3 regions of the Arthrobacter sp. K410C genome follow, and region 2 is predicted to be linked to each of the others. Evidence: riboswitches for the same ligand, from Rfam matches in the RefSeq annotation. Region 2 holds a riboswitch; each other region holds the start of a gene.
The links. Region 2 has a riboswitch for cyclic di-AMP ahead of AC5RU7_RS09620 (aggregation-promoting factor C-terminal-like domain-containing protein). Riboswitches for the same ligand answer to the same signal wherever they lie in the genome.

Region 1: another riboswitch for cyclic di-AMP. It lies ahead of AC5RU7_RS14460 (M23 family metallopeptidase); the one in region 2 lies ahead of AC5RU7_RS09620 (aggregation-promoting factor C-terminal-like domain-containing protein).
Region 3: another riboswitch for cyclic di-AMP. It lies ahead of AC5RU7_RS16355 (LysM peptidoglycan-binding domain-containing protein); the one in region 2 lies ahead of AC5RU7_RS09620 (aggregation-promoting factor C-terminal-like domain-containing protein).

The regions. Positions count from the first base shown of each region.
Region 1 covers NZ_JBNHFJ010000010.1:20,479-30,328, reverse strand. Annotated here, with positions in the region: gene AC5RU7_RS14490 (molybdopterin molybdotransferase MoeA) at 1-223, opposite strand, end outside; gene AC5RU7_RS14485 (DUF6457 domain-containing protein) at 220-513, opposite strand; gene mobA (molybdenum cofactor guanylyltransferase) at 554-1,204, opposite strand; gene AC5RU7_RS14475 (HNH endonuclease) at 1,257-1,757, opposite strand; gene AC5RU7_RS14470 (NlpC/P60 family protein) at 2,048-2,821, opposite strand; gene AC5RU7_RS14465 (C40 family peptidase) at 2,982-3,656, opposite strand; cyclic di-AMP (ydaO/yuaA leader) riboswitch at 3,727-3,905, opposite strand; gene AC5RU7_RS14460 (M23 family metallopeptidase) at 4,034-4,855, opposite strand; cyclic di-AMP (ydaO/yuaA leader) riboswitch at 4,866-5,085, opposite strand; gene AC5RU7_RS14455 (iron-dependent transcriptional repressor DtxR) at 5,217-5,912, opposite strand; gene serC (phosphoserine transaminase) at 6,195-7,325, shown strand; gene AC5RU7_RS14445 (DUF3027 domain-containing protein) at 7,408-8,022, opposite strand; gene AC5RU7_RS14440 (cold-shock protein) at 8,029-8,412, opposite strand; gene AC5RU7_RS14435 (hypothetical protein) at 8,616-8,849, shown strand; gene AC5RU7_RS14430 (helicase-associated domain-containing protein) at 8,861-9,850, shown strand, end outside.
Region 2 covers NZ_JBNHFJ010000005.1:27,461-37,310, forward strand. Annotated here, with positions in the region: gene AC5RU7_RS09595 (YhgE/Pip family protein) at 1-1,464, shown strand, start outside; gene AC5RU7_RS09600 (TetR/AcrR family transcriptional regulator) at 1,461-2,102, shown strand; gene AC5RU7_RS09605 (EamA family transporter) at 2,656-3,654, opposite strand; gene AC5RU7_RS09610 (SixA phosphatase family protein) at 3,693-4,220, opposite strand; gene AC5RU7_RS09615 (winged helix-turn-helix domain-containing protein) at 4,286-5,149, opposite strand; cyclic di-AMP (ydaO/yuaA leader) riboswitch at 6,161-6,320, shown strand; gene AC5RU7_RS09620 (aggregation-promoting factor C-terminal-like domain-containing protein) at 6,326-7,060, shown strand; gene AC5RU7_RS09625 (glyoxalase superfamily protein) at 7,121-7,495, opposite strand; gene upp (uracil phosphoribosyltransferase) at 7,541-8,176, opposite strand; gene AC5RU7_RS09635 (phosphatase PAP2 family protein) at 8,189-8,992, opposite strand; gene tadA (tRNA adenosine(34) deaminase TadA) at 9,054-9,557, shown strand; gene AC5RU7_RS09645 (glycosyltransferase family 4 protein) at 9,567-9,850, opposite strand, start outside.
Region 3 covers NZ_JBNHFJ010000013.1:30,247-40,096, forward strand. Annotated here, with positions in the region: gene AC5RU7_RS16345 (APC family permease) at 1-21, shown strand, start outside; gene AC5RU7_RS16350 (protein adenylyltransferase SelO) at 18-1,493, shown strand; gene AC5RU7_RS16355 (LysM peptidoglycan-binding domain-containing protein) at 1,628-2,491, opposite strand; cyclic di-AMP (ydaO/yuaA leader) riboswitch at 2,495-2,665, opposite strand; gene AC5RU7_RS16360 (aggregation-promoting factor C-terminal-like domain-containing protein) at 2,946-4,298, shown strand; gene AC5RU7_RS16365 (TraR/DksA family transcriptional regulator) at 4,320-4,676, shown strand; gene AC5RU7_RS16370 (DNA alkylation repair protein) at 4,673-5,260, shown strand; gene AC5RU7_RS16375 (DUF1810 domain-containing protein) at 5,244-5,687, shown strand; gene AC5RU7_RS16380 (glucose 1-dehydrogenase) at 5,691-6,584, opposite strand; gene AC5RU7_RS16385 (metallophosphoesterase family protein) at 6,673-7,179, opposite strand; gene AC5RU7_RS16390 (DUF1918 domain-containing protein) at 7,254-7,445, shown strand; gene AC5RU7_RS16395 (NUDIX domain-containing protein) at 7,496-8,026, shown strand; gene AC5RU7_RS16400 (endonuclease/exonuclease/phosphatase family protein) at 8,023-8,700, opposite strand; gene AC5RU7_RS16405 (thioesterase family protein) at 8,877-9,680, shown strand; gene AC5RU7_RS16410 (lipoate--protein ligase family protein) at 9,825-9,850, shown strand, end outside.

The DNA of each region.
Region 1 (9,850 bases), on a different contig from region 2:
ACCCGTCCATCGCGGAGGACGCATAGTGGGGCATGTCCTGCAGTGCCACAATGTCCTGGTCCAGCCTGCGTCCAAGGGCCAGGCCGAGCGCTACGGGCCCGGCAGGGATCGGCGTTGCGGCATCAAAAGCGGCCTGCCGGGCTTCTTCCCAGGTGTGGGCGAGATGGTGATGCGCGTCCTGCCCTTCGGCTTCGCCGGCTTCTGAGGGGGCCTCCTCCGTCATTCGCCGGGAGTCCCGGCAGCTTCAGCATCGTAGTCGGCGGCCAGGGAGCGGGCTACGGCGAGGGCCGAGTCCATGGAGGCGGCGTCTGTTGCCCGGCCTGCCCCTGAGGCGAGGCCGGCGGCGTAGCCTGCAATGAAAGTGGTCAGCGGGGCGGCCGGGCGCACCACGGAGTGGGCAGCCACTCCGGCGAGCGAGAGAATGGCATTGACATCCACCTGGACGTCTTCGAGTTCATAGGCCTGGAGCAGTGACCTGCACCATTCCTCCAGCGTCTCTTCCTGGCTTTTCACGAACTGCCTCCCAAGTTAACTGCGGCTGCGCCGGCCCTGGTCATCGTCCTGGTGGCCGGCGGAAAATCCCTAGCGCGGCAGCATCGTCCCACGTATCCACATCAGCTGTTGAGGCGGCGGATACGGTGACAAGCTGCACGTCCAGACTAGCAAGGAGGGAGCGGACAGAGCCGTTGATTAAGGCTCCCCTGGCGGCGAGCTCGTGCACGGCTTTTTTTAGCCCGGCCGTGCGGTAAAAACCCGCCAGCGGCTGGGCTCTGCCTTGGGGAGTGCCATCGTCAGATGCGGCCATAACCACGTCGGGCCTGCCGGCACCGCCGCCAGCCAGTTCCGCTGCCAGCGCAGAGGAGAGCCGGGCCACGGCGTCCGACACCAACGGCATGTCGCAGGCCAGCACCAGCGTGTACTCCGCTTCGCTGCCAGCCCTTGACAGCACCTCCAGCCCGGCAGCAATGGCGGCGGCGGGGCCTGCAAACTCTGGCTGCTCCCGGCAGGACAAAACGCCCTCCGGCAGGCGCCCAGGATCGGGACCGACCACCACAGTCCGGCGGGCACCGGACGCCGCATCAAGGGATCGTTCCAGCAAGGTGGCACCGCGGAAAAGCAGGTGCTGTTTCGGTACTCCGCCCAGCCGGGAGGACCGGCCTCCGGCGAGGATCAGGGCATCGAAATGCGGCATTGGCTCTTGCACCGTTCCAGCCTAGCCAGCGGCAGGCAGGGACGCACAAACAGGGAAGGACCGCTCAGGCAGCGCGCTCGGGCAGCAGGAAGGGGTCCCACGCGGGGGTGGGCTTCTCCAGCTCCTTGATCTGCCAGATGGTGCCGCGCGGAGGCTCCGGAACGATGCGCAGTTTCCAGCCCATTTCCGCGGGCGTATGGTCACCCTTGGCGTTGTTGCAGCGGAGGCAGGCAGCCACGAGGTTTTCCCAGGAGTCGGCTCCGCCGCGTGATTTTGGGTGGACATGGTCGATCGTGTGCGCAGCCTTGCCGCAGTAGGCACACTTGTGCCCGTCCCGTCTCAGCACACCCCGCCGGCTGACGGCGGTGGCCTGGTTGTAGCGCGGGCGGATGTAGCGGTTGAGGAGGATCACCGAGGGACGGCCCAGTATTTCCTGTGGACCCACCACGGGGTCGTCCCCTTCGGCCACCACGCTCGCCTTGCCCGTGAGCACAAGCACCAGCGCCCGGCGGAAAGTGACAACCGCCAGCGGTTCATATCCAGCATTCAGAACGAGAGTGCGCATGCACGTACCTCTTCACGGCCGCACCCGTCAGGGGCACGAGGGCCGGCTGCCCTCGGCATGTCCGGGCTATGGATCGACACCACAAGAGTAAACACAGAAGCGCACTATCAGCTAATCGCCCTCGGGAAGGCATTTGATCCGTCCGCTGGCAGGCCGTCTCCTGGAGCCCTCCGCACGGACCGGCCGCAGGCCCCGCCTGCTTCCCTTAAAAGGGAAAGGACCCCTGCTTTGTGGGCAGGGGTCCTTCCTCCATCGCCGGCCGTCGGGGGCGCCGGCCGGGGACGCGGGGACTAGTTGACGCGGATGAAAACCGGGCCGGAGCCAACGTTGGCGCTGAAGACCACCGTCTGGTTGCCGTTGTAGCCGCCGTGGACCGCCTGGCCGTTGCCTGCGTAGACAGCAATGTGCGCCATGCCGGCGCCGCCGTCAGCGTAGTAGATCAGGTCGCCGGGCTGGGCTTCGGCAGCGCTCACCGTGCGGCCCAGTGACAGGTAGCCTGCAGGCCAGTCGTGGAAGTTGATGCCAACGGCCGCCAGGGAGTTGGTCACCAGCATGGTGCAGTCCTGCATGACACCCAGCTGGGCGTAGGCGGCGGACAGGATGGCTGCACCCTTGCCGCTGGCGGAAGCGGGCGCGGCAGGAGCAGACGCAGCAGAAACCTTGGCGGTGACCTTCGGAGCGGGAGCGGTCTGGGCAGCCGGGGCAGGGGCCGCCGGCGCGGCTTCCTCTACCTCAACCTCCGGCTCTTCCACGACCACGGGCGCCGGCGTGGTGGTCACGGCAGGCTTCTCGTAGGTGATGGCGATGGTGGAAGCAGCGGAGATGGGAGCTTCGATGGCCGATTCAACTTCCAGGGCGGACGCCGGAGCGGAGTCCCGCTGGATGTTGGCGTCGGCAGCGTTGGCGGCGACGCCGCTGGTCAGCACCAAGCCGGAGGCGGCAGCGATCACGGCGGCCTGGCGACCTACGCCGCCGGCGTTGTCGCCCACAGCCTTGGCAATGACGGCGATCGAGCTGGTTTTGGTGACCTCGGCACGGTGCCGTGCGGTAGCACGAGTAGTCATCAGTTCTCTCTTTCGATTACCTCGGGGCCTGTGGGCAACCCGAGAGTTTTGGACGCGCCGGCATCTTGGGGGTACGTCGGAGCGCCCCGAACGGGGATGGTGGTTTAGCGAAAAAGTGCGGGCAAAGAAATAGTTCCCGGGGCCGAAGCCCCAAGAACTATTAGCCTGCGAGGGTGAAGAAGGAGGAGGTGCCGGTAGCGGCGACGGAGTGCAGCAGAGTGCCCTGGGAGGGGTTGAGTGCGCTGATCATCATGCCGTTGCCGACGTAGATGCCGACGTGTGCGCCGCCGTTCTGCATCACCAGGTCACCCGGCTGGGGGGTGGAGGTGGGGGTCATGGCGGTCCATGCGTTCACGCGCGGGATGCTGATGCCGGCCTGGGCGTAAACCCACTGGGTGAAGCCCGAGCAATCCCAACCGGAGGTGGGGCTGGTGCCACCCCAGACGTAGGGGCTGCCAATGCCGGTGTAGGCGATGGCCGCGAGGCCGGTGGTGGCCGCAGAAGCGGCGGTCGCAACAACCTTTTCTGCCGCGGTTGACTGGGCGGAAGTGGCGGTTTCGTCCTCGTCGTCGGAGGTTGACTGCACGGTCACGCGTTCAACAACGGGGGCGGCGACGGTGGTGACCACCGGGCGCTCGAAGGAAACGGTGGCGGTAGGTGCTGCGGTGACTGCAAGTGCTGTCTGCGCGGAACCGGACTCGGTGGAAGCGGAGACACCGGCGGTGGTGTCCGCGGTGGCCGGCAGACCCATGGCAAGGACAAGGCCGGAAGCGGCTGCAACAACAGCAGCCTGGCGACCCACTGTCCCGGCGTTGGCACTAACAGCTTTGGACACGGCGTCCAAAGGGTTGGTACGGACCGGTTGCGCACGGTGGCGCGCAGAATTATGGCGTGAAGACACGAAGGTAGCCTCTCCCAATGCCTGCGAGGTGAGCTGTCGGATTCGGATGGGAGTCACCCGGCCGCGCCGCTTCAAGGAAGCTTTGCGACTTAACCCCAAGGCCTTCCGTGAAGAAGGCCAAAATTGGTTCCCCCGCCCCTGCCAGACGATGAAATGCGAACGGACCTTGAGCGGTGGCAGAGTTAGGCAATCCGCACAAGAGCGTCAACTTCGGAAAAGTTGACGCGAGTTAGACGGTACAGGAGTTTTGACTGAATGTCACATTCAGGTCACGGCTGGTCACGGCAATTCGAGAGTCAGCAACCATTTGACTAGAGCCAGCCCGTCGGATCCACTACTTCGCCGTTGACCTGCACCTCAAAGTGCAGGTGGCATCCGGTGGAGGCTCCGGTGGTTCCGCTCAGTGCCACAACCTCGCCGCGCGAGACCGTCTGGCCCTCAGTCACATTGAAGGACGACAGGTGGTTGTACGTGGTCTCCAGGCCGTTTCCGTGGTCGATCACCACACGGTTGCCGCCGCCGAACTGGTGCCAGCCTACAAACGTCACGGTGCCGGTGGCGGCCGCGAGAACTGAGGTCCCGCACTGGGCAACGTAGTCCTGCCCGCGGTGGAAGTCGCCGGAACCACCCGTGATGGGGCTGACGCGGTAACCGAAGGGCGAGGCTGTGGTCAGCGACGCCAGCGGGGCGCCCAGGCTTCCGGTGGATGCGGCGCGGGAAACAGCGCCGGCGGACTGGGCGCTCAGGAGCTGCTTGAGCTTGCCGTCCGGATCCGCCTGGGTCACTACGGCCGAGCGGCTGAAGTCGATCTCCGCTCCGGCTTCGGCGGAGATAGCGGGCTGCGGGGTCACAGCGGTGGCCGCAACAGGCGCAAGGCCCGCCCCGTCGGTGGCCATGACCGGGCTGGTGGCCGGAACAGTCACGGTGAGCACCAGGCCGGTGGCAGCCAGTGCCATGCCGGCCTTCTGGCCGATGCCGCTCGCCGAGGCGAACTCGGTGATTTGCCGGAACGGACCCCGACGGCGCCGCGCATCACGGTGGAGATCGCGGGGGCGCTCCGTGTGGATGACTTCGGCGACGCGCGGTGCCGAAGCGGGGCCAGCGGCGCGGCGGCGCCCCCTGGAGGTCTGCATGGACAAGAAGGATTCCTCTCTGGAAAGCCTGCGAAGTTAGCTGTCGGATTCGGGTCAGAGAGTTCAAAGACCCGGCCCGCCGTAAGCAAGCTTCGGCACAGAGATATCCGCTGAGGGATTCCTTCACTGGAAGAGGCTTGCTGCTGACGGACTTCACCCCAAGGCAGTCCCCCGCTGCCGCTTGTGGTTCCCCCGCCTCTGCCAGTTAGTGACTCGTGCTCCTGATCCGCTGGCAGAGCTCGGCTCCGGATCAGGTAACGCTTTTGTATCAACGCTTGGTTCAACTATAGGGGCTTAAGGCCCTAGGTAACAATTCCGTTATCTTGGCGTTACCGGCGTCACACCGGGCGGTCCGGCCTTCCTAGCGAACGTGAACGAACACGTGCGCGGCAACCTCCGGCGGAAGTTCCAGAGCGCCTTCAATGCCGGGCACGCGGACCGAGATGTAGTCGCCCACACGTTCAAGGGTTACCGCCGCGCCTGGGCGGATGCCTCCCTCATCGAGCTGGGACAGCAGTTCCGGCTCCACCTGGATGGGCTCTGCCAACCGGCTGACCGTGACCTCCGACGCAGGCCCGTAGGACTTCATGGCTTCCAGGAGGCTCGTCACCGTATCGCTGGAGGCAAGTGCGGGCTGGCCACCAAGTGCGGCAAGGCCCGGAATCGGATTGCCGTACGGCGATTCGGTGGGATGGTCCAGCATCTCGTAGATGCGCCGCTCCACCCGCTCGCTCATCACGTGCTCCCAGCGGCAGGCTTCGTCGTGCACATAAGCCCAGTCCAGCCCGATCACGTCGGCCAGGAGCCGCTCGGCCAGGCGATGCTTGCGCATGACCTCGGTGGCGCGCTTGCGGCCGACTTCGGTGAGCTCCAGGTGCCGGTCGCCGGAGACCACCACCAGGCCGTCGCGCTCCATCCTGCCGATGGTCTGGGACACCGTGGGACCCGAGTGGCGCAGGCGTTCCGCGATACGGGCCCGCAGGGCAACGATGTTCTCTTCTTCCAGTTCCAGAATGGTCCGAAGGTACATCTCCGTAGTGTCGATCAGATCCGTCATCCAGCTCAGCTCCTCGAGCGCAGTACCTTGCGTTGTCCCACCGTATCGCTGTTCACCGCGACGTAGTCCGTTGGCTAGCTTAGCCTATTTTGACTTAGTCCGAATAGTTGGAAGCCGCCTGGCAACCCGTCTCAGTGGCTGGACTATGACGGTCCCGGTTCCCGCCGAATCAGCTGTTCAGGCAGAATGGGAAAGGCCTTCGATGCAGTCATTGCCGACTGCGCGCCAGCGACCATCCACCCGTTCGGACCTAAGCGCGTCCACGCCGAAATTGGAGCCCCCGTGAGCGAACCAAGCATCACTATTCCTGCCGATCTCCTCCCCAAGGACGGGCGGTTCGGCGCCGGACCTTCAAAAGTCCGCCAGGAGCAGATTGATGCGCTGTCCGCCGCATCGAAGAACGTCCTGGGCACCTCGCACCGGCAGGCTCCGGTCAAGAACCTCGTCGGTTCAGTGCGCGAGGGCCTCAGCCAGTTCTTCCGCGCCCCGGAAGGATATGAGGTTATCCTGGGCGTGGGCGGTTCCACGGCGTTCTGGGATGTTGCCAGCTTCGGCCTGGTGGAGCAGAAGGCCCAGCATTTGTCCTTCGGTGAGTTCGGTTCCAAGTTTGCGGCCGCCACCAACAAGGCACCGTTCCTGGACGCCTCCTCCATCATCAAGTCCGAGCCCGGCACCCGGCCGGTGGCGCAGGCAGAGGCCGGTGTGGACGTGTATGCCTGGCCGCAGAACGAGACCTCCACGGGCGTGTACGCACCGGTCAAGCGGGTGGCAGGCGCGGATGAGGATGCACTGGTGCTGGTGGATGCCACCTCCGCAGCCGGCGGCCTGGACGTCGATGTGGCTGAGAGCGACGTCTACTACTTTGCCCCGCAGAAGAACTTTGCCTCCGACGGCGGACTGTGGCTTGGCCTGTTCTCCCCTGCTGCGCTGGAACGCGCCGCACGGGTCAAGGCAAGCGGCCGCTGGATTCCCGATTTCCTGGACCTGCAGACCGCCATTGACAACTCACGCCTCAACCAGACGTACAACACCCCGTCCCTGTCCACCCTGGTGACATTGGACGCCCAGGTGCAGTGGCTGAACTCAAACGGCGGGCTGGACTTCGCCGCGGCCCGGACAGCCGACTCGGCAGGGCGCATCTACAGCTGGGCCGACGCCGCCGAGTTCGCCACCCCCTTTGTCGCCAACCCGGATGAGCGCTCGAACGTCATTGCCACCATTGACTTCGACGAATCAGTGGATGCCGCCGTCGTAGCCAAGGTCCTGCGCGCCAACGGCATCGTGGACACGGAGCCGTACCGGAAGCTGGGCCGCAACCAGCTCCGGATTGCCACGTTCGTTGCCATCGAGCCTGACGACGTCTCCGCACTGCTGGCCAGCATCGACTACGTGGTGGGCGAGCTCCGCAAGTAGCCTTTCCTTAAGTACGACGGCGCCGCCCGGGTTTCGCCCGGACGGCGCCGTTTGTGTATCCCGGCAAGGGGACGTTCAGCAGTTACTCGCTGCCGGCGTCGTTCGCCGTCGCCTGCGTGGCAGGATCATCCGTGAAATCGGCATCGGCGGCGTCGGATTCCGTGAAACCGGCATCGGCGTCAGGTTCGGCAACAGCAGCGACGGAAACTGCCGGTGCGGTTTCTTCAGATTCGGAGGCTTCCCGTTCCTGCTGCTGCTCGTCCTCCGGACGGACGCGCTCAGCCCACGGCACCCATTCAGGAGCGAGGATCGAATCCTCGGACGGCAGCAGGCCCAGCTCGCTAACGGTGACCACCTTGGAGCGGGAGTTACGGGTTACCACCGCATACCATTGCCAGCCGGCGTAGCCGGCGAGCTTCGACTCGAACAGGTGCGTGACCAAACGGTCGCCTTCGCTCTTGGCTGCGAGGTGCCGCCCGATGTCCCCGGCGGCCGTGATGCCCTCCAGCGCGGTGCGGGCCGTATCGACGGCACCGGCAAGGAAGGCGTCCGGCTTGCCGGTCCGCCATACCGGCACGCCTGCCCGGCGCTTTGGCGCGTTCCTGGCTACCGCCGGGGCTGTTCCCGCTGCAGGAGCCGTCGCGGCACCTGCAGCGTCGTGCACCTGCGTCTGCGGCTGTTCAGCTTCCGGACTCATCGGCTGCTAAACGTCCAGCTCGTCGGCAACCTTACGCAGGGCAGCCGCGATTGCCTTGCCCTTGTTGCCTTCCGGGTATTTGCCTTTGGACAGCGTGCCGGACAGATTGTCCAGCACGCTCACCAGGTCCTGGACCAGCGGTGCGAGGTCCCGGGCGGCGGGCCGCTTTGCCTTGGCGATGGACGGCGTCTTGTCCAGAACCCGCAGGCCCAGGGCCTGGGCGCCCTTGCGTCCGTCGGCCACGCCGAATTCCACTCGGGTGCCGGCCTTGAGCTCCGTCACGCCCTCGGGCAGCGCCGATTTGGGCAGGAAAACCTCCTGGCCGTCCTCGCCTGCCAGGAACCCGAAGCCCTTGTCCTTGTCATACCACTTGACCTTGCCGGTAGGCACGTAATCAACCTTCTTCTGCTGTCATGAGACACGGCCAGCCGCCACCGCATCCGCATTGTTGTGCGGGTTCAAGGTATGGCTGCTCTAAACCGTGTTGGTCTATATCCTTCAAGGTTATCCTGCCCGGTGCCCTATTCACGCTTCCAACAGGGCCGGGCAACAGCGTTCACGCCGGGTGCCCGGAGCGCTGTAGCGTTACATTCATGACACCCTCGCGCTACCGGCGGCCCATCATGATCGCGGCCGCAGTCATTGCAGTGCTTTCCCTGGTGGCCGTGGGAGCAGTGATGGCCCTCGCTTTTGCCGGGTCGGTGGCGCCGTCATTGGTAACGTACGCGGCACTGTATGGCCTGCCGGTAGCGTTTCTCCTCATGCTCTTCCTCGTCCTGGACAGTGTTGCCGGGCGGCGCCGGGCAGGAAAGCCGGACCAGCGGTAACGTTGGGACTGATGTCCCTCATACGCGCGCTCGGCAAGGATCTGGAGTCACGCAGCGACGACTCGTTGCGTGCGCTTTTCGCCGCGCGGCCGGACCTGATCTCCCCTGCTGTTCCCGATTTCTCCGCCCTCGCTGCCCGCGCAAGTTCCCGGGTCAGCGTCCAACGGGCCCTTGAACGGCTCAACCGGCCACAGATGCAGGTGCTGGAAACCCTTCACCTGTGCACCAACACGGATACCGAGCACAGTGCTTCGGCCGCGGGGCTGCGCAAGATGATCTCCGGTGCCACCGTGGCCACCGTCGAGCAGATCCTGGCCGGACTGCAGGAACTGGCACTGGTACACCGGGCGGCCCCGCCGCACGGGACGTCCGCCGCAGGCACCAGGCAGCACTACTACCTGCCGGTCGGGTGCCTCAAGGATGTTGTGGGACTCTACCCGGCCGGCCTTGGCCGGAGCTACACGGAACTGGTGCGCCTCCAGCCGGCGTTTGCCCAGCGCGTGGTCCAGCTGGTCTCCGAGCTGCACCACAGCGGCGCCGCCATCCAGGATGCAACCACCCCCATGGAGGCCGCCCTCGCCCTGCAGCACTGGACGTCCTCCCCCGAGGCGCTGAAGGGCATCCTCGCCGGTGCGCCGGAACGGACGACGGCGTTGCTCGGCAGGTTCCGCAACTGGGCCATGGGTGCCGTCCCCCAGGCGCAACGCAAGGCTTCCGTCACGACGGAAGGTTCCGACGCCGGGCCGATTGACTGGCTCCTGGCCCGCGGCCTGCTGGTACCGCTCGATGCGGCACACGTGGAACTGCCGCACAGCGTGGGACTGTCCCTGCGCGGTGGCGTGATCATCGACGACTTCGCCCTCACACCGCCCGTTCCGGAGCTGGGCCGGACCACTGCCATGCTGCGGAGGAATGCGGCGATGAGCGCCATTTCCGAAACGCTGCGGCTGGTGGGCGAACTTCTGCACGCCGTACGGGAACAGCCCCTGATGACGCTGCGC
Region 2 (9,850 bases):
GCCGGCCGGCTGGCCGACGGCGTGGCGCAGCTCCGCGACGGCGCGGCCGGACTCCAGGGGGGAACCTCCGGCCTAAGTACCGGCGCTGACGACCTTTACGCAGGCCAACTGAAGCTGCGGGACGGCGCCAACCAGCTGACCGACGGCGCCGGACAACTCAGCAGCGGCCTGTCCGCCCTCAAGGACAAGACCGCGTCCCTGCCCACAGATACGCAGACCCTCGCCACGGGTGCGGCACAGGTGGCTGCCGGCAACGCCCAGTTGAACGCGAAGTTCCAGGACGTGGCCGTCCAGCTGGAAACGGCCGACCAGGGACTCCGCACGCGCGTCATTGACTCGAACACCCGGCTGGTCGCTGCCGGCGTCCTGACCCAGGAACAGGCTGACAGCATCCTGGCCGACTTCGACGCCACGGCGGCGTCCAGCCCGGTGGCGGCGGCCAAGGCCAAGGTCCAGACGGACGCCGCCCAGGTCCAGCAGCTGGCTGACGGCGCCGAGTCCGTCAGCGTCGGCGCCGCGCAGCTCGCTGCAGGGACGCCGGCACTCAAGGACGCCGTCCAGCAGGCGTCCAGCGGGGCGGACCAGCTGCACACCGGTGCCGCCACGCTGGCAACCGGCGGACAAGCAGCCCTGGACGGCACTGCCGGCCTCGCCGAAGGCGCCCGGAAGCTGTCTGCCGGCGCTGCCCAGCTTGCCGCGGGGACTGCCACTGCCGCCGATGGCTCACGTTCGCTGGCGGACGAGCTCGGCAAGGGTGCGGGGCAGGTACCCAACCCAGACGATGCCCAGAAGAACAACCTGTCGCGGGTGATGGCCGATCCTGTCGCCGTCAGCAACGTTTCCCAGGCGAAGGCCGACTCCTACGGGGCGGGGCTTGCACCGTTCTTCCTCACCCTGGCGCTGTGGATCGGCATCTTCATGCTGGTGCAGGTCATGCGGCCCATCACGCAGCGGGCACTGGCATCCAACGCGCCGTCCTGGAAGATCGCCGTCGGCGGCTGGCTGCCGTTCCTGGCGGTGTCCGCGGTCCAGGCCACCCTGCTTACACTCGTGGTGAACCTCGCGCTGGGGCTGAACCCGGTGCACCCGGTCCTCATGTGGCTGTTCATGCTGGCGGCGGCCACGGCCTTCAGCGCCCTCATCCAGGGAATCGTGGCGCTGCTGGGGTCGCCGGGCAAACTGGTGGTGCTGATCCTGCTGGTGCTCCAGCTGGTGTCCTCCGGCGGCACGTTCCCCTGGCAGACCACGCCGGAACCCCTCCACGTGGCGCACCAGGTACTGCCTATGGGATACGTGGTCACGGGCATGCGGCACCTGATTTACGGGGCCGACCTGTCCATGATCCTCCCCACGGTCCTCGGACTCCTGGGCTACACCCTGCTGGGGGCCGTCCTGTCCACACTGGCCGTCCGCAGGAACAAATACTGGACGCTGAAGACGCTGAAACCGGAGATTGCAGCATGACCTCCGGGCCCCCGGCGCCAGCAAAAGGGCAGCGGCCAGGACGGACCACTGCCACCCGGCAAAAACTCTTCGACGCGTCCATGGAGCTTATTGGCCGACGCGGAGCCGCCAACGTCACCGTGGACGAGATCGCCCACGCCGCCGGGGTGTCCAAGGGCACCGTCTATTACAACTTCGGCAGCAAATCGGAACTCATCGCGCAGCTGCTGCGGCACGGCGTGGATATCCTGAAGGCACGGCTGCTCGAGGCCGGGACAGGGCCGGCACAGGATCCGCTGCAGGCCATGGAAGCCATGATCGGCCAGGCCATGGACTTCATGGCCGAGTATCCGTCCTTCGCCCGGCTCTGGGTGAGCGAGAACTGGCGGACGCCCAGCGAATGGCAGGGCACCTTCGCGGTGCTGCGCGGCGAGCTGCTGGCCGTCATTGCCCAGGCCGTAGACGATGTGGCGCAGGCGTACCCTGTGGACGAGTCCGTGTCCCGGGGCAGCCTGGAGACGGCAATCTTCGGTGCCTGCTTTGTGGTGGGGCTCGACAGGCAGACTTACAACCCCGAGCGCAGCCGTGACCAAAGTGTTGCAGCAATCATGGCCATCATGCGCGGCTACGTCCTGCGGCAGCCTGCTCCTCCGGAATGATGGTGCACATGCGCCACATGGGGAAAAGCGGAAAGTTCGCGGTCATCACCGGCATCGTTGCGGCGTTGCTGCTCGTGCTCACGGGGATGACCCTCGCCGAGCCCGTGTTCCTCGCGTTCCTTGGCGTGCTTGCCCTTGCGTATTTGTCCGCCATCGGCGAGGTCCTGATGCGGGGCCGCCGGCTGGTGTTGCTGTGCGTCGGGGCCGGAACCAGCCTCACTCTCGGCCTTGTCCTGGCGTTCCTAAGCACGTGGGAGCTGGCGTTTGACGGCCAGTCCACGTTTCTGGGCACGCCGGTGCCCACCAATGATCCAGACAACTACTTCTTCGGCGCCGGGGTGTCCCTTGTGGCAACGTTCCTGGTCCTGTTCATTGGTGCCGCCTGGCCTGCCGGCAGAAGGGTGGCGCCTGCCCGGCGGCCCGCAGCGAAGCGGCGGCCTGTTGCTTCCCGGCCGGCGGCCACCAAGGGCGCTGCATCCAGCGGCGCCGGACCTAAAATCGCGGCCGCAAAGGGCAGGGCAGCAAAGGGCGGCGCGGCAAGAAGCGGCGCGGCTCAGCGCGGCTCCGGATCGCGGACCACGTCGCGCGTACCCCCGACAGCCAAGCGGCCGTCGTCGTCCGCGGATCCCGCCCGCAGGCCTGCTCCCAAGCCCGGCGCCGGTTCCACCCCGCGGCGCTGACGCCACCCGCCCAGGGTCAGCACCGCCGTCGCCACCCCGCCCAGGAGCAGCAGGCCGCCGGCCAGCTCGGTGAGCGTCGGCACCTCCCCCAGCACAAGCCATGCGGCGGTCATCCCCACCACGGGGACCAGCAACGTAAACGGCACAACGGCCGACGACGGGTGGCTGGCCAGGAGCCGGTTCCAGATGCCGTAGCCCACCAGTGAGGCAAAGACGGCGGTATAGAGCGCGGTGAGGATGGTGGGCGCCTGGAGGGTGGCGAGCGTGGCGAGTACCGCGTCCGGGCCGTCCACGAGGAGCGAGAGCGCGGTGAGGGGTAACGGGACCACGGCGCCGGACCAGACCACCAGTCCCAGCCCGGAGGCTGCCTTCGCTTTCCGGGCGATGACGTTTCCCGCCGCCCAGGACAGGGCCGCCGCGAGCACGATCAGGAACGGCAGCAGGGGTGCAACCGCACTCCGGCCCGCGGCAACCACGGCGAGGCCCACCACGCCCAGGACGACGCCGGTCAGCTGCCTGCGGTTCGGCCGCTCACCAAGGAACGCGGCGGCGAGGAGGACGGTCAGCAGTACCTGGGCCTGCAAGACCAGGGACGCCAGGCCGGCCGGCATCCCCAGCGCCATGGACAAGTAGAGGAGGCCGAACTGGCCCGCACTCATGAAGAGCCCGACGCCGATGATCGCCATCCAGCTGACGTCCGGTTTCCTGATGAAGAAGATCCACGGCAGGACCACCAAAATGAAGCGCATGGCCACGAACAGGAGCGGGGGCACCTCCACGCCGCCCGGGTGCAGGCCGATGTCGATTGCCACGAAGTTCAGGCCCCAGAGCACGGCCACCAGCACTGCAAGCAGGGAGTCCCGGAGATTCACGCTCCCTACTCTGCCAGAACCACCCGCCGGAACCGGGGCTAATGGGCGCGGGGCACCTTGAACTTGATGATCCTGGCATCCTGCCCGTCCAGCTCCGCCCAGGGCTTTTCCGTCTCCAGTACGGTGAGTGCGCTGGTGGGGAAACGGGTGGCCGCGTCCATATAGGCGTCGTGGTCGGAATCGCGGGAGGCGAGGTGGATGGCCAGGTCCTGCACGCCCGGCAGGTGGGAAATCAGCATGAGCGTTGTCACGGTATCCGGCACGTGGTTGATGACGGAGAGCATGCGGAGGGCGGAGGCGGCATACAGGCCGTCCTCCAGCTTCGGCGTGGGTGCCTTGTCCCCCAGCTCCGAGCACACCCAGGTGCAGGTCTGGCGCGTGCGCAGGGCGCTGGAGCAGAGGATGAAGTCCGGGACGATGTTGTGCTTGAGCAGCCAGCGCCCGGCCAGTGGCGCCTCCCGGTGGCCGCGCTCCTCCAGCGGCCGCTCGTGGTCGGGCACACCGCCGGGCCAGTCCGCCTTGGCATGGCGCATGATCACAAGGCGGCGAAGATGGTGCTCACTCATGCCCCAAGCTTAACGAACCAGCACCCGCCCCAAACGGGGACGGGTGCTGGTTGGAAGACCTGGGGTCAGATCGAGTATTCAGGAGCGGCCCAGACCACTACTTCCGGGTGCTCGTAGAATCGGTAGCCCTGGCCGCGGACGGTGCGGACCGTGTTGGCGAGGCGGCCCAGCTTGGAGCGGAGGCGGCGGATGTGGACGTCGATGGTGCGCTCGTTGGGCACTTCCTCGGCGTTCCGCCACAGGCCTTCGAGCAGTTCGTCGCGGCCCACGGTGCGGGTGCCGTTTTCCACCAGGTAGTTGAGGAGCTCGAACTCCTTGAACGTCAGGTTGAGCGATTCGCCGTCGAGGTGGACTTCGCGGCGGGCAAGATCGATCAGGACACCGGACGGGCGCGGCTCCTGCGGCTGCTGCGGACGGGGCGTCTCGGTGCGCTGGCGGGAGTTCACCGTGGGGTCGCCGAAGGTGGAACGGACGACGTCGAGCGCCGAACCGGGGGTGCCCGCGGGGGCAACGGCAACGGCTGCATAGCTTTCGGCGCCGGTTACCAGGGACTGGGCGTAGGCGCGGATTTCCTGCGCAAGCTTGGCGATGGAGGTGCCGGCAGCCGCAGCGGTTTCCTCGTCGATGCCCATGTACAGGACGAACCCGCGGGCAACATTGTCATTGGCCACCGGGCGGACGGCGTTGGGTCCTGCCACCACGGGCGTGGGTGCCGTTACAGGAGCGGAGTCAGCCGTGGGAACGGCGCGGAGCTGCCCGTAGGAGTTGGGGTTGTAGCCCTGCGGCGCGTAGCCCTGGGCTGGGAAGCTGCTTCCGGAAGACGGCGAAATTGACGGGCGCGGACCAAATCCGGGGCGGAGGCCGGAGGGCTGGCCTGCCTTGGCGGCGTTACGGACAGAGATGTGGACGTATCCGGATGCAACAGACATGGATTGCTTACCTCAATGTGAATGGCCGCCATCGCGGCTCGAATGCTGGGTTTTCCCGCAATGCGAACTGGGGAGGGGCGCCCGACGCTGGGCTGGGGGGCGAATGCCTAAGAACTTCGATGGGTGGAGAAGGTCAGGCGTGCATTCGACAACAGCGCATGTCGGCAGCAGCTGATGTGCTGGGCCAATATTCTGCGGCTGCAGGTGCTGTTGAGTTCTTGTTCACATTGGAAGTGTGCAGCGTAACAATGGCAACTTGCAAGTAACAATGGATCGAATCGTCCGCATTGTGAGACGAAATGCTCTATTGTGGCGCAGATCACGATTCTGGCGGAAGCCAAAGAATAACATTCGTTATCCGATTTGCCCCCACAAAAGGGGCGGTTGGCAGAATATACTTCGCGAAAAGCGCCGCCACGAAGTTCTTTATTCAAGTGAGTGCGAATTGCCAAAATCGCCCCCTACTGACGCGGCGCGTGTCCAGCGGCGCGCGGAGCAAGGGAAGAAATTTTCCCGCCAGACCCGCGTTGATCGGCCCCGAGGCGCAGGATCACCTCCGCTCCCTGCACCTGGCCTTCGCGTCCGGGCCGAATACCTCCCGGCCGCGAGCGCCGTATGTACGGTCGACTGGACTGTGACCACTGGATGCGATGCTCTCAAATTCGACGGCTTGAACTGCCGCGCAGGGTCCGCCCGTCCACACCGGAGGTCCAGGCGCTGTTACTCATGGCAATGTTTGGGTGAAGAGGCCAGGCCTCGGCCGCGGAGGGAACCAGCGGATGGGGCTTGTCCAAATGGCAATGAATAGCCCGGCCGACGAAGGAAGGTCACGTTCGCATCACAGCCGGGCCAGACCCATAGCCCTCCACCCGCCCATGTGGGCCGACTGGCACAAGTCGACGCGCCGTCATCGTGATGTCCGTTACCTAAATGTGACTTAAGCCCTGAACTCCTGTAGCGTCGATTGGGTACGGTTCCCGTTCGGGCCGTATATCCGGATGACGCCAAGCTCTGCCACTTCCCGGATTCCGCTTGATCGAAGGCAGAGGCGGGGGACCCACCGTCCCGGGCACTGACTTGCCCTTGGGGTTAAGCCAGCACGTGATATTTCCGTGCGGCCGGATGCCCTCATCCGAACCCGACAGCTAACTCCGCAGGTGTGAGAGGCGATTCATCATGTTTACATTCCCGGCTAAACCGCGCCCGAAACAGGGTTCAGACAGCGATTCCCAGCGTCCGGAAGGCAAGAAGTTCACCCTCGGCAAGCGTGCCGCGGTCCTCGCAACGTCCGGTGCGCTGCTGGTTGGCCTCGGCGCCGCCGGCCAGGCGACAAATGCTTTTATTCCGGCGGCGTCCACCACAAGCACCACGGCGGCGGACTCCGATGCGCAGATGAGCATCGAAAAGAGCGAGATCCGGTCCAACCCGGCCGAGTCTCCCGCCCCCGCCGAAATCAACGTTGTTCCCCAGGCCGCCGAGCCTGCCGCCGCACCCGCGCCGGAGCCCGTCCCCGCGGCTGAGCCTGCTCCGGCACCCGAGCCCGCACCCGCACCGGAGCCCGCTCCGGCACCTGCACCCGAGCCGGCTCCCGTCGTCGCGGTCAATGACCCGGCAGGCGCGCAGGCCTACGCCGCCGGCCAGCTTGGTTCCTACGGCTGGGCCCAGGACCAGATGCAGTGCCTGGTGACGCTCTGGACCAAGGAATCCGACTGGACCACCACGGCCACCAACCCCAGCAGCGGCGCCTACGGCATCGTGCAGTCCCTGCCCGCCGAGAAGATGGCCAGCGCCGGTGCGGACTACCTCACCAACTACCGCACACAGATCAACTGGGGCCTGAACTACATCAAGGAGCGCTACCAGTCCCCCTGTGGCGCGCTGAACTTCCACTACGCCAACAACTGGTACTAAGCCGCTGCAGAATTCCCCGGCCCTTACGCTGTCCGTGCGTCAGGGACGGGGATTTTGGGCTTAAGAGTCCCGTCCCGGGATGTACTGCACTGCCCACCTGTTGCCGTCCGGATCGGCGAAGTAGACGAAGTGGCCCCAGTCCTGCACGTCCACGTCGCTGACGTCCACGCCGTTCTCCTTGAGGTGGCGGTGCGCGGCTTCGATGTCGTTGACCACCAGCTGGAGGTTGGAACCGGTCCCCGGAGGGGCGTCCGTAAGTCCTTCACCAATGCAGATGGAGCAGGCCGAGCCCGGCGGAGTCAGCTGGACGAAGCGGATGGAGTCAGTGGGCCGCTGGTCGAAATCGGCGTTGAAGCCAACCTTGTTGACGTAAAAATCCTTGGCACGGTCCACATCGGACACAGGGACAAACACGAGTTCAAGTTTCCAGTCCATGGGCACAGGCTACGGCTGAGCCCCTGGTCTTGGAAGGCTTGAACCTCAGCCGGCGATGCCGTACAGGCGATCGCCCGCGTCCCCGAGCCCGGGAACAATGTAGGACTTGTCGTTCAACTTCTCGTCGATGGATGCCAGGACAATCGTCACGTTGGCGTCCGCGAGTTCCTCTTCCAGCTTGGCGAGGCCCTCAGGTGCGGCCAGCAGGCAGATGCAGGTGACGTCCGAGGCGCCGCGCTTGAACAAGAACTTGATGGCCTCGCGCAGGGTTCCGCCGGTGGCGAGCATGGGGTCCAGGACGAAGATCTGGCGGTCGGTGAGGTTTTCGGGAAGCCGTTCGGCGTAGGTGATGATGTCCAGGGTTTCTTCATCCCGGGCCATGCCGAGGAACCCCACTTCGGCGGTGGGGACGAGCTTGGTCATGCCCTCGAGCATGCCCAGGCCGGCGCGCAGGATGGGTACCACCAGCGGGGTGGGCTTGGTGAATGCGGTTCCCACGGTGCTGCTGACGGGCGTTTCAATGGTGACGGGTTCGGTGCGGACTTCGCGGGTCGCCTCGTAGGCGAGGAGGGTCACCAGCTCTTCGGTCAACTGCCGGAACACCGGGGACGGGGTGTTTTTGTCCCTCAGGACGGTGAGCTTATGGGCGACGAGCGGGTGGTCCACAACGAGAGTTCGCATGCGTCAAAACTATCACCCGGCGTTGTCCTTCCCGTGCCCGCCGGGGCCGTCGTGATGCAGGGCATCAACCACCACATCCCGCACCACTGGATGCTCGAAATCGGGTGCCGGGCCCACGTGCTCCCGCCGCCTGATCATGTGGAACAGCCGGTGGGCAAGTATGACCATCAGCACCCACGCGAGGCCCAGCAGCCAGCCGGCCATCACGTCCGTGAGCCAGTGGTGCCCCAGGTATACCCGGCTCAATCCCATCGCGATGATGAAGATCACGCCCGTTGTGATGGCGGTGATGCGGACCCACAGCTTGAAGAAGTGCAGGCACAGGATATAGAGCAGCACGCCGATCACCACGGTGGTGTTCAGGGTATGGCCACTTGGAAAGGACGGCGTGGTTTCATACGGTGGCACGGCCTCCGTATGTTCGGGACGGGTCCGGCCCACCAGGCGCTTGCCGATCGTGGTTGCCGTGGTGGACACCGCGGCTGCACCGCCAACCAGGATCAGCGGCCGCCAGGACCGGCTCAGGAACGTGAGCCAGGCGGTGAGGATGCTCGCGAGGATGGGCATCCCGACCCCGCCACCGATGTTTGTGAATGCGGTGACGAAGGCGTCCGTTTCGGGGTTCCGCAGTGACTGCGAATAGTCGAGTGCAGGAATATCGAGGCTGGCCAGGCCTTCCTCATCCACCACGTCCGAGTACACCTCGGCGCCCAGCAGCGCCATGGCAAGCACAAGGGTTCCACCGATGATCAGGGTCAGCCACAGGGCGGCATATGGTTTGAACCATCTGTCCACGCGGTCACGGACGGTGCTCATTTGTGCCTCCCGGGGCTGGTCGTCACGGGCTCAGGGTATCCTTCGAAACTATCATTGAGCCATGGTCTCCACTGGAAAACACGACACGTGGATGGGTCTTGCCCTTGCGGAGGCCCGCCGCGCCCTTGCAACAGAGGATGTGCCAATCGGCGCCGTGGTGCTGGGGCCCGACGGCGCGGTGCTGGGTTCCGGACGCAACCAGCGGGAGGAGCTTGGGGACCCCACGGCACACGCCGAGGTGGTGGCCATCCGCCAGGCAGCGGAGCGGCTGCGCGAGCTTGCGGCCCGCGACGGCGGGAAGGCCGACGGCTGGCGGTTGTCCGACTGCACGTTGGTGGTCACCCTTGAACCGTGCGCCATGTGTGCCGGCGCTATCGTCCTCGCCCGGATTCCCAGGGTTGTCTTCGGTGCCTGGGACGAGAAGGCGGGCGCCGCGGGATCGGTGTTCGACGTCCTCCGCGAGCGCCGGCTCAACCACTGGGTGGAGGTTTACTCCGGGGTGCGGGAAGCCGAATGCGCGGAACTGCTCCGTGATTTCTTCGCCGGACACCGCAGCCGTCTGTAGCGGGAAGTCCTACTCCGCCGCCTCCCCGGGCTCCAACGCCTCCAGTACGACTCTTGCCGTCTGGTCCCACCCCGGCAGCCGGTCACGGGCCGCCAGCGCGGCCGCCCGCCATTCGTCCCTCGTTGCCTGGTCCCGCAGCCAGTGGCGCAGGACGCCGGCGAGCCTCGCGGGGTTCTCCCGGTCCCCCGGCACAAGCGGTACGGCCGCGCCGGGAAGCCGGGCGCCGCCGTCGTCCTTCACCAACCGTGCCAGCCCGAGCGCTTCCTCTGCACCTGTCCCCTGCCGCACCACCA
Region 3 (9,850 bases), on a different contig from region 2:
GGGGATAGGGTTAACCCATGACTACCGCTGCAGAATCAACGGTCATCCTCGAAAGCCGTTTCGCCAGCGAACTGGCAGACATGGCTGTTCCCTGGCAGGCGGAGGAAGCTCCGGAGCCCCGGCTCCTGGTCTTCAACGACGCCCTCGCGGAAGAGCTCGGGCTTGATGCCCGCTACCTGCGCAGCGCGGAGGGGGTGCGGTTGCTGCTGGGCAACCACGTGCCGGAGGGGGCAGCGCCGGTGGCCCAGGCCTACGCCGGGCACCAGTTCGGCGGATACTCACCCCTCTTGGGGGACGGGCGGGCCCTCCTGCTTGGCGAGATCCTGGACGCCAACGGCCGCCTGCGCGATATCCACCTCAAAGGCTCGGGCCGCACACCATTTGCGCGGGCAGGTGACGGGCGTGCCGTCGTCGGGCCCATGCTCCGGGAATACCTCGTCAGTGAGGCAATGCACGCGCTGGGGATTCCCACCACCAGGTCTCTCGCCGTCGTCGGCACCGGACGCCTGGTGCGCCGGGACGAGATGCTGCCCGGGGCAGTCCTGGCTCGGGTGGCCAGCAGCCACCTGCGGGTGGGGAGTTTCCAGTATGCGCGGGCCACGGACAACCTGGAGCTGCTGCGCCGCCTGGCGGACCACGCCATCAGCCGGCATTACCCCGCCGCCGCGGAAGCTGAGAATCCGTACCTTGCGCTTTTCCGGGCGGTGGTGTCGGCCCAGGCCGCGCTGGTGGCGCAATGGATGCTGGTGGGATTCGTCCACGGCGTGATGAACACGGACAACATGACCATTTCCGGCGAGACCATCGACTATGGGCCCTGTGCGTTCATGGACGACTTCAATCCCGCCGCCGTCTACAGTTCCATCGATGTGGGCGGGCGGTACGCCTACGCCAACCAGCCTGTTATTGCCGAATGGAACCTGGCGCGCCTCGCCGAGTCGATCCTTCCGCTGATCAACGAGGACCAGGAGCAGGCCGTCGCTCCCGCCGTGGAGGCGCTGGGCGAATTCCGCAGGCAGTACAGCGATGCTTGGTTCGACGGGATGAGGACCAAGCTGGGCCTGCCCGCCAGCCCCGCCGGAAGCCCTGAGGCCGAAGCGGCATCCGAACTGGTGGACGGGGTGGTTGCGATCCTGAAGGACGGCCCGGTGGACTACACGCGGTTCTTCCGCAACCTGGGCGAAGCAGCGCGCGGAAATGAAAGGCCTGTCCGGGGCATGGTCATGGACCTGGCAGCATTCGACGCCTGGGCCGGGCGCTGGCGGTCCATGAAGCCGGATGCGGACCGGATGGACCGGGTGAATCCCGTGTACATTCCGCGCAACCATCTGGTGGAAGAGGCGCTCGCTGCGGCCACCGGCGGCGACCTGGAGCCGCTTACCAGGCTCCTTGAAGCAGTGGGCTCCCCTTACGAAGAGCGACCCGGGCTGGAACGCTACGCCGAAGGCGCGCCGGAAGATTTCGGCAAGTACATGACGTTCTGCGGCACGTGACAGGCTGCGCCGCAAAGTGGCGGGGGGTCCCGGTGGCAACACGTTAACACGGCAAGGGCGGCAGCCGGGGTCTTCCCGGCTGCCGCCCTTATGTGCGCAGCTCTTGGTGCGGCTGCTTCAGTTGCGCGGGGTAACTACGCTACCCGGACGAAGGAAGCTCCGCCGAGCCAGCTGATGGAGTGGACTTCGGTCTTGTAGCCGTCCACGCCGCCGCTGACAACCTGGCCGTCGCCGGCGTACACGCCCACGTGGCCTGCAGTGATCACCAGGTCGCCGGGGGCGGGGGTGCCCACGGTGGTGCCGTACTGGTAGAACTGGCCGGGAGCCAGGTCACCGACGGACTTGCCGACGGAGCGGAGGGCCTTCTCCACCATGGCGGTGCAGTCCTGCTGCACGCCCAACTGGCCGTAGGCGGAAGCCAGGATGGCTGCACCCGTGCCGGTGCCGGTCGCGGCAGGTGCGGGGGCCGGGGCCGGAGCCGGAGCCGGGGCAACGGCCGCGGAGGCATAGTTCATGGTGGAGCCGGTGTTCGCCAGGGCAGGTGCGGCCTGGGCAGGAGCAGCGGCAGGTGCCACGTAGCCGGCGCCCGGAATGGTGATCTGGTCACCGGGGTAGATGATGGTGGAGATGTCCAGGCCGTTGGCGGCCAGCACATCGTTCAGGCTGACGCCGTGAGCGGCCGAGATGGCGCCCAGGGTGTCTCCGGAAACCACGGTGTAGACGTTGCCGGCGGCAGGGGCTGCGGCAGCGGGGGCAGCCACTGCGGCTGCCGGAGCGCTGGACGCCTGGACGCTAGCGGTTTCGGTGGTATCCGGGCCGGTCACGCCTGCATGGGCGGGAGCTCCAACACCGAACGCAATGCCGGACGCAGCGGCAACTGCGAGCATCGGACGGCTGAGCGTCCGTGCCTGGGACTTTGCGGAAGCAGCCAAGCCCTGGAGCGCGATTGAGCGGGCCGGAGTTGCGCGGTGACGGGCGGTAGGGAAATTTTTTGACACGTGTGATCGCCTCTCCCATGCCTGCGGGGTGAGCTGTCGGGTTCGGGTTGGAGATACCCGGCCGAAGGCAACCGCCCACAATGGACGGAGGCGCTATCGACTTAACCCCAAGGCCGTAACGGCCGTGGAAACTTGGTTCCCCCGTCCCTGCCAGCTGGAAAGCGATTGAATCCCGGGTCAGTGGCAGGGCTCGGCATACTGATGGGAATGTCCCGATTGGGAGGGACACCTGAAGACCATAACCCGGCCCCGGAGCAATTGTCACGTTTGGGTAACATACGAGGCGCTTCTATCAAATTAAGCAAACGTCTGGAGGTACTAGCACACCTTTCTGACCTCGCGTGATATTTTGCGGCTGGCGTCGCCTGTTATTTATGTCACAAACTTATTAAGGTAGCGGCGGGAGGTCGCCCAACCCTCAACCTAGTGTTGAAACCCGCTAAGCTTCGGAGCTATGCGCCTGATCGGAAGCATGTTCAAGCCCCCGCTGCTGGGAGGGCTGCTGGCACTTGCCCTGGCCGGCCCCGCTGCCCTGCCTCCGGCGGCCGCGGATGAGGCTCCGCCGGGCGGGTACCCATCGTGGGAAGACGTTCAGAAGGCGCAGCAGTCTGAAGCCGGGAAGGCGGCCGAGATCGAGAACATCACAGGCCTGCTTCAAGGCCTGCGGTCCGAGTCCGAAGCGCTCGGGACGGCCGCCGTGGCATCCGCAGCCGACTATGCACTGGCGGATGCCGCCCTGCAGTCCGCAACGGCCAGGGTGGATGCCCTTGCAGGCCAGGCTGCCCAGGCGGACGCGGAGTTGCAGCGGCATCAACAGGCCGTTGGTGCGCTGGCCGCCAGATCGTACAAGACCGGCGGAACCACCATGGGATTCTTTGTGGCACTGGAAGCTTTGGAGAACAACAGCATCCACGGGCTCAACGTCGTTGAGGTGGTGGGAGCCAAGACCGCGGATTTGGTCAGCCGGGCGGAGGCCGCCGGCAAAGCCACCGCTGCGCTGGCGGAGCAGGAAAAGACCGCCAGGGCGGAGCGCGAACGCCTGTCCGGGGAGGCGAAGGCCAAGCTGGACACTGCCCGTTCCGCCCAGGACGCGGTGGCCCGGCAGGTCGCCGAAGAGCAGCGGCGCAGCGGAGAGTTGACCGCGCAGCTGGCGTCCCTCAAGGGCACGACGGCGGCGCTCGAGGGCGAATACCGGCAAGGCCAGGCGGCGCTTGCAGCCTATGAGGCGGCGCAGGCTGCCAAGCGAGCGGCTGCCGAGGAGCAGGCCCGCCGGCAGGCAGCTGCAGATGCTGCCCTTGCCGGTGCTCAAAGACCTCCCGCTCCGGCAAACCCGGTCCCGGCAGCGCCGGTGCCAGCGAATCCCGCGCCGCTAAATCCGGCCCCGGTAAATCCTGCTCCCGTGAACCCGGCCCCGGCGAACCCCGCCCCCGTTGCCCCGGCGCCTGCAATCCCCGGCCCGCCCGCCGTCGTCGTGCCCTCCGTTCCAGGCGGCGCAGTCAACGATCCCGCTGCGGCCAAGAGCTACGCCTCCGGCCGCCTTGCAGCCTACGGCTGGGGCCAGGACCAGTTCCTGTGCCTCGCCCAGCTCTGGACCAAGGAATCCAACTGGCTGACCACCGCCACCAACCCCTACTCCGGGGCCTATGGGATTCCGCAGGCCCTGCCGCCCGGCAAGCTGGGAAGCGCCGGCAGCGACTGGCTTACCAGCTACCGTACGCAGATTGAGTGGGGGCTCGGGTATATCCGGGACCGCTACCGTACACCCTGCGCGGCGTGGGACCACTCCGTAGCCAGGAACTGGTACTGAGAGGCGCGCTAGGCTTTCTCCATGCCAGATTTTGAGCGGTTCCGGGTGCTGCTCGAGGAGGAGCGGAAGCGGAAGGCTGCACTGCTTCCGGACCTTCGCGCGGACATCGCCTCGGCCAGTTCGGCACGGCTCAATTCAAACGTCGATGACGAACACGATCCCGAGGGCGCCACGATCGCTTTCGAGCTGTCCCAGGCGGCCGCACTCCTGAAGCAGAGCGCCGCCGGCCTGGACCAGGTGGAGGCCGCCCTCGCCCGGCTGGACGCCGGAACCTATGGCACCTGCGCCGTCTGCGGCGAAGCCATTGCCGAGGGCAGGCTGGAAGCCCGGCCATGGACCGCGTTCTGCATCAACCACGCCGCGGCAGGCCGGCAGTGACAGCGGGGCCGGACATCGTTGCCGCGGCGGCGGAATTCATCGACCGTACGCTGCAGAACGAGGGCTCCTGGTACCGCGCGGACGACGTCGCCACCCGGCTGGGCGGGGTCCTCGCCTCCTACGGAGCCTCCGTGGGCGCTGTCCGGGGAACCGTCCGTGATGCGCTGCGGAAATTCAAAGCCCTGGACCACGATGCCACGGTCCAGCTGGCCTCAGTCCTCTGGGGCCGGCCCAACCCTGGCGCAAGGCCGGTCTTCGAGCGGCGGCTGGCTGCCGTGGTGCTGCTCCAAGCCAAGGCCGGATGGCTCCGCCACTCGGACCTGACCCGGATCGAAGGGTTCCTCCGCTCCGCTTCTACAGCGGAACTGGAAGGCCCCCTCGTGGCCGATGTGGTGGCGCCGCTGCTTGCCGGGCTGCCGGAGCGCGACAGGCAGCGCGCCGATGTGGTGCTGGCGCGGTGGGCCCAGGACCCGCACACCAGCCTGCGCCAGGCTGCAGCAGTACTTGGGCAGCCGCCAGGCGCCGGCTTCCCGCCCGGTCCCAACACCCCCCGACAAGGAGACATCCATGAACGATCCCTATGACCTTGAACGCTTCGTCGCTGCACAGGACAGCGGCGGGACATATGAGCAGGCCTTGTCCGAATTGCAGCTGGGCAGCAAGAGCGGCCACTGGATGTGGTTCGTCTTTCCGCAGATCGCCGGGCTGGGGCAGAGCGCCACCTCGCGGAAGTATGCCATCAGGTCACTGGACGAGGCCCGGGGATACCTTGAGCACGACGTGCTGGGTCCGCGCCTGCTGGAGTGCGCACAGGCCCTGACCAACCACGCCGGGCGCACGGCCGAGGATATTCTGGGCGGCATTGACGCCCGCAAGCTGCAGTCGTCCATGACGCTGTTCCTCCGCGCGGCGCCCGGCGAAACGGTGTTCAAGACCGTTCTTGCACAGTTCTTCGACGGCCAGCCCGACGAAGCCACCGATGAACTGCTCGCCGGGCAGGACCAGGCATAAGAACTACGGGGTGGGGCTGCCGCCGTTGACGTTCAGCGTCTCGCCCAGCACAAAACTGGACTCGGGCGAGGCCAGGAAAACATACGCCGGCGCGAGTTCTGCGGGCTGGCCGGCGCGGCCCAGCGGAGTGGACTGCCCGAACTCCGGCAGCTCCTCCTTGGGCTGGCCGCTGCTGACCTGCAACGGAGTCCAGATGGGTCCCGGCGCCACGGCATTGACACGGATCCCCTTGGGAGCGAGCTGCTGGGCCAGGCCTTTGGTGAAGTTGTTGATGCTGGCTTTGGTGGTGGCGTAGTCCACCAGCGTCGGGGAGGGGTTGTAGGCCTGCACCGAGGTGGTGTTGATGATGGTGGACCCCGCGGGCATGTGCGGAAGGGCTGCCTTGGTCAGCCAGAACATGGCGTAGACATTGGTCTTCAGCGTGTGGTCAAACTGCTCGTCCGTGATGTCCGCGAGGTCCTCCTGGGCCACCTGCTTTCCGGCGTTGTTGACCAGGATGTCCACACCACCCAGGACGGCCACCGCGGTATCCACCACGTCACGGCAGACAGACGGGTCCTTGAGGTCCCCGGGAACCTTCACGGCTTTGCGTCCCGCGGCTTCGATAATGCCCGCAATCCTGGCAGCGTCCTCCTCCTCCTGCGGCAGGTACGACATGACGACGTCGGCCCCCTCCCTGGCGAACGCGATGGCCGCGGCGGCACCGATACCCGAATCCGCACCGGTGACGATTGCCTTCCGGCCTTCCAGCCGTCCCGTGCCGCGGTAAGTTTCCTCACCGAGGTCCGCCTTGGGCGTCAGCTCCGCGTCCAGTCCCGGCTCGGGCTGGTGCTGCTCCGGCGGGGAAATGTGCTCGTAGGCGGTGACCGGATTCCGGAAAGTGTACTGGTCTGTCATGGCGGTCCTCCTGCTGGGTGGATTCCAAGAAGCTAAGTATGCTTACCGTCCCAGCCTAGGCAACCGGCGGCCACCTGCCAACCCGGAACTACTCCCGCGCCACCTCCACCAGGCGCACCTCCGCCAGCCGGCCGCCGTCGACCTTTGCTGTCATGTATGTGCAGGCGGGCTGGCGCCGGCGGTCCGTGGGCGAGCCGGGGTTGAGCAGCCGCAGGCCTGCCGGGGACGTGGTGTCCCAGGGGATGTGGCTGTGCCCGAAGACCAGGACGTCCGTGTCCGGATAGAGCGCCTCGCACCGCAGCTCCCGCCCCTTGGCCTGCCCGGTCTCATGGACCATGGCAAACCGGATGCCGTCCAGGGTGATGTGCGCGGTTTCAGGGAGGCGGGCGCGCAGGTCCGGCCCGTCATTGTTCCCGTAGACGCCCACCAGGTACCGGCTGCGTTCCTGGAATTTGTCCAGGACCCCGGCCTGCACCCAGTCACCGGCGTGGAAGACCACGTCTGCGCTTTCGACGGCGGCCCACACCGGGGCGGGCAGGTCTCTGGCCCGCTTGGGGATGTGGGTATCGGCAACCAGGACGATGTTCAGCGGCATAGGGAAATCCTGCCACGCTGGGCCTGTTCCGGTTCCCGTGAGAGTCGTAATCTGGGGGCTGGGAGGTGATTGCCATGGAGGCAGCGCAGGGCGACCGCATTATCGTCCACGGCCGGCATGTTGGATCCACGGACCGCCACGGGGTGATCCTGGAGGTGCGGGGACAGGACGGAACCCCGCCTTACCTGGTCCGCTTTGATGACGGGCACGAAACCATCATGTATCCCGGCGGTGATTTCGCCGTCGAACGCCCGCACGGCAACTGACGCCCGGCGTGTGCTGGGCCCGGGCATGATGTACCTGTCAGACTGGGCTGATGGATCATTCTCTGGCTTCCGCAGCGTCCACCACCCCGCCCCTCCGCACCGGTCCCCGGGATCCGGGCGACGCCTGGGTGGAGGGGGACCGCGGACGCTTTTGGGGGCGTTTCGGTGCGGCCGGCGTTCTTGCGTTCGATCCGCCCAGGGGGGTGCTGCTGCAGCACCGCGCGGTCTGGAGCCATAACGGCGGAACGTGGGGGTTGCCGGGTGGAGCGCTCCACCAGGGCGAGGAGCCCGTGGCCGGCGCGCTGCGGGAAGCCCAGGAGGAGGCGGCGGTTCCGCCGGAGGGTGTTGACGTGCTGTTCACTTCCCTCCTGGACCTGGGCTACTGGTCCTACACCACGGTGGTGGTGCTGGTGCGGGAGCCGTTCGACCCGGTGATCAGCGATCCCGAGAGCATCGAACTGCTGTGGGTCCCCCTTGACGAGGTGGAGCGGAAGGAACTGCACCCCGGCTTCGCTGCCGCCTGGCCGGACCTGAGGCGACGGCTTGCTGGCGCCGGCCCGTATCCCGGCGGCGCTTGCTAGTAGTCCGGACCGTATTCCGCCGTGACCAGGATGGGCAGGTGGTCCGAGTTGCCGCGCGGCAGCGTCTCTACGTTCTGGATGTCCAGGCCCAGGGACGTGGCAAAGTCGAAGTGGCCCTTGAATACCTTGTACCTGGTGTAGGTGCGCCGGTTGCTGAGGGAGAGGGCATACCCGGAGTTCTTCATGTGGATGTCCAGGTTCTTGGTGAAGAACGGGTAGTTGAAATCGCCCACCATCAGCGTCATCAGGCCTTTTCCCATGCTGAGCAGTTCGGCATGGGCAGCGTGGATCTGCTTGCGCCGGAGCGAATTGGAGGCGGTCAGCGGCGCCGCGTGGAACGAGCCGATCACCAGTTCATGCTGGGTGTCGTTGTCCATCACGCGCACCCCAATCAGCCGTTCGTGCGCCGGAGCCAGGACCCTGTCGTGCATCGACTTCTTCAGGGCGAAGGATTGGGTGTCCAGTGCGGTGAAGCGGCTGGTGCGGTAGTAGACGGCGAGGCCCAAGCGGTTTCCCTTCGTGACATGCGCCAGATGCAGCGGCCCCAGGGTTTCGGGGAGGTCCGTGGCATCCACCTCCTGGAGGCAGAGGGCATCGACGTCATGGTTCCTGGCCAGGGCAAGAAGCTCGCCGCTGGCTTTGTGTTTGCGGAGGTTGTAGCTGATGACGCGCATGGAATACCTCTTTTCGAGGTCGCTGACAGGACCAGTTCCTGAGTCTAGTCCGCTGGCATCATCCAGTCTCAAACATTTCGCTGGCCCAGCATTTCGCGCCGGACCGCTGCTGCCGTTCCGGCGCGAGCGGTTAGAGTTAGTGGCAATTCACTGAAGTTCTCTGCGAAAGGCCAGCGTTGACTGAAGAGTTCCAAGAGCTTGCTGAAGGCAACGCCTACTACCAGGTCCTGGGCGGCGGCCACTTCCGCTCCACCATCCATGCGCAGGGGGCCTGGAACGCCCACGAACAACACATGGCGCCTGCCTCCGGCCTGCTGGCCGAAGCCCTTGAACGCCACCAGCCGCGGGCGGACATGCGGATGGCCCGGCTCAGCTACGAGATCCTGGGACTGATCCCGGGCGGGGAATTCCAGATCGAGACCTCTACGCTGAGGCCAGGGAAGACCATCGAACTGCTGCAGGCAGAGTTGGTGGCTGCGGGCCGGACAGCAATCCGGGCAACCGCTTGGCGGATGATCACCAGCGACACTGCTGCCGTCGCCGCCGTCGAGGATGCGGCCATTCCGGGCCCGGACGACTGCAAGCCCTACGACGGTTCGGCTGTCTGGCCCGGCGGCTACATCCGGTCCCTCGAGATGCGCGTTGCCGAAGGGCACCGGCCGGGCGCCGGCAAGGTGTGGCTCCGCACCGACCACCCGCTGACGGACCGGGAGGACAGTACCGATCTGGCCCGCCTGATGGGCCTGGTGGACACCGCCAACGGGATCGCCGCCCGGGTGCCTCCCGGCAAGGACAGCTACGCCTTCCCCAACCTGGACCTGCAGATCCACATGTACCGGCGGCCCGAAGGGGAGTGGCTGGGGCTGGACAACGCGGTGTCCTTCGGCGGGGACGGGATCGGCCTGACGTCCACGGTCCTGCATGACCGGCAGGGCCCCTTCGGGCGGGCCGAACAGATTTTGACACTGCGCCGTACCTGACCGGCTGCCGATCCGTGGGACTTGGTGGTGGCCGGATTGCTGCCGGGCCTGTGGGCGGACGCCGTGGCCTTTAAACGTCGTGGGGGGGCGACGGCGTAACCTAGGGTTGGCCTGTCCGCCGGCAGTTCAACCAGGAACTGCGAGATGACCATAAGGGAGCCCGGCACCAT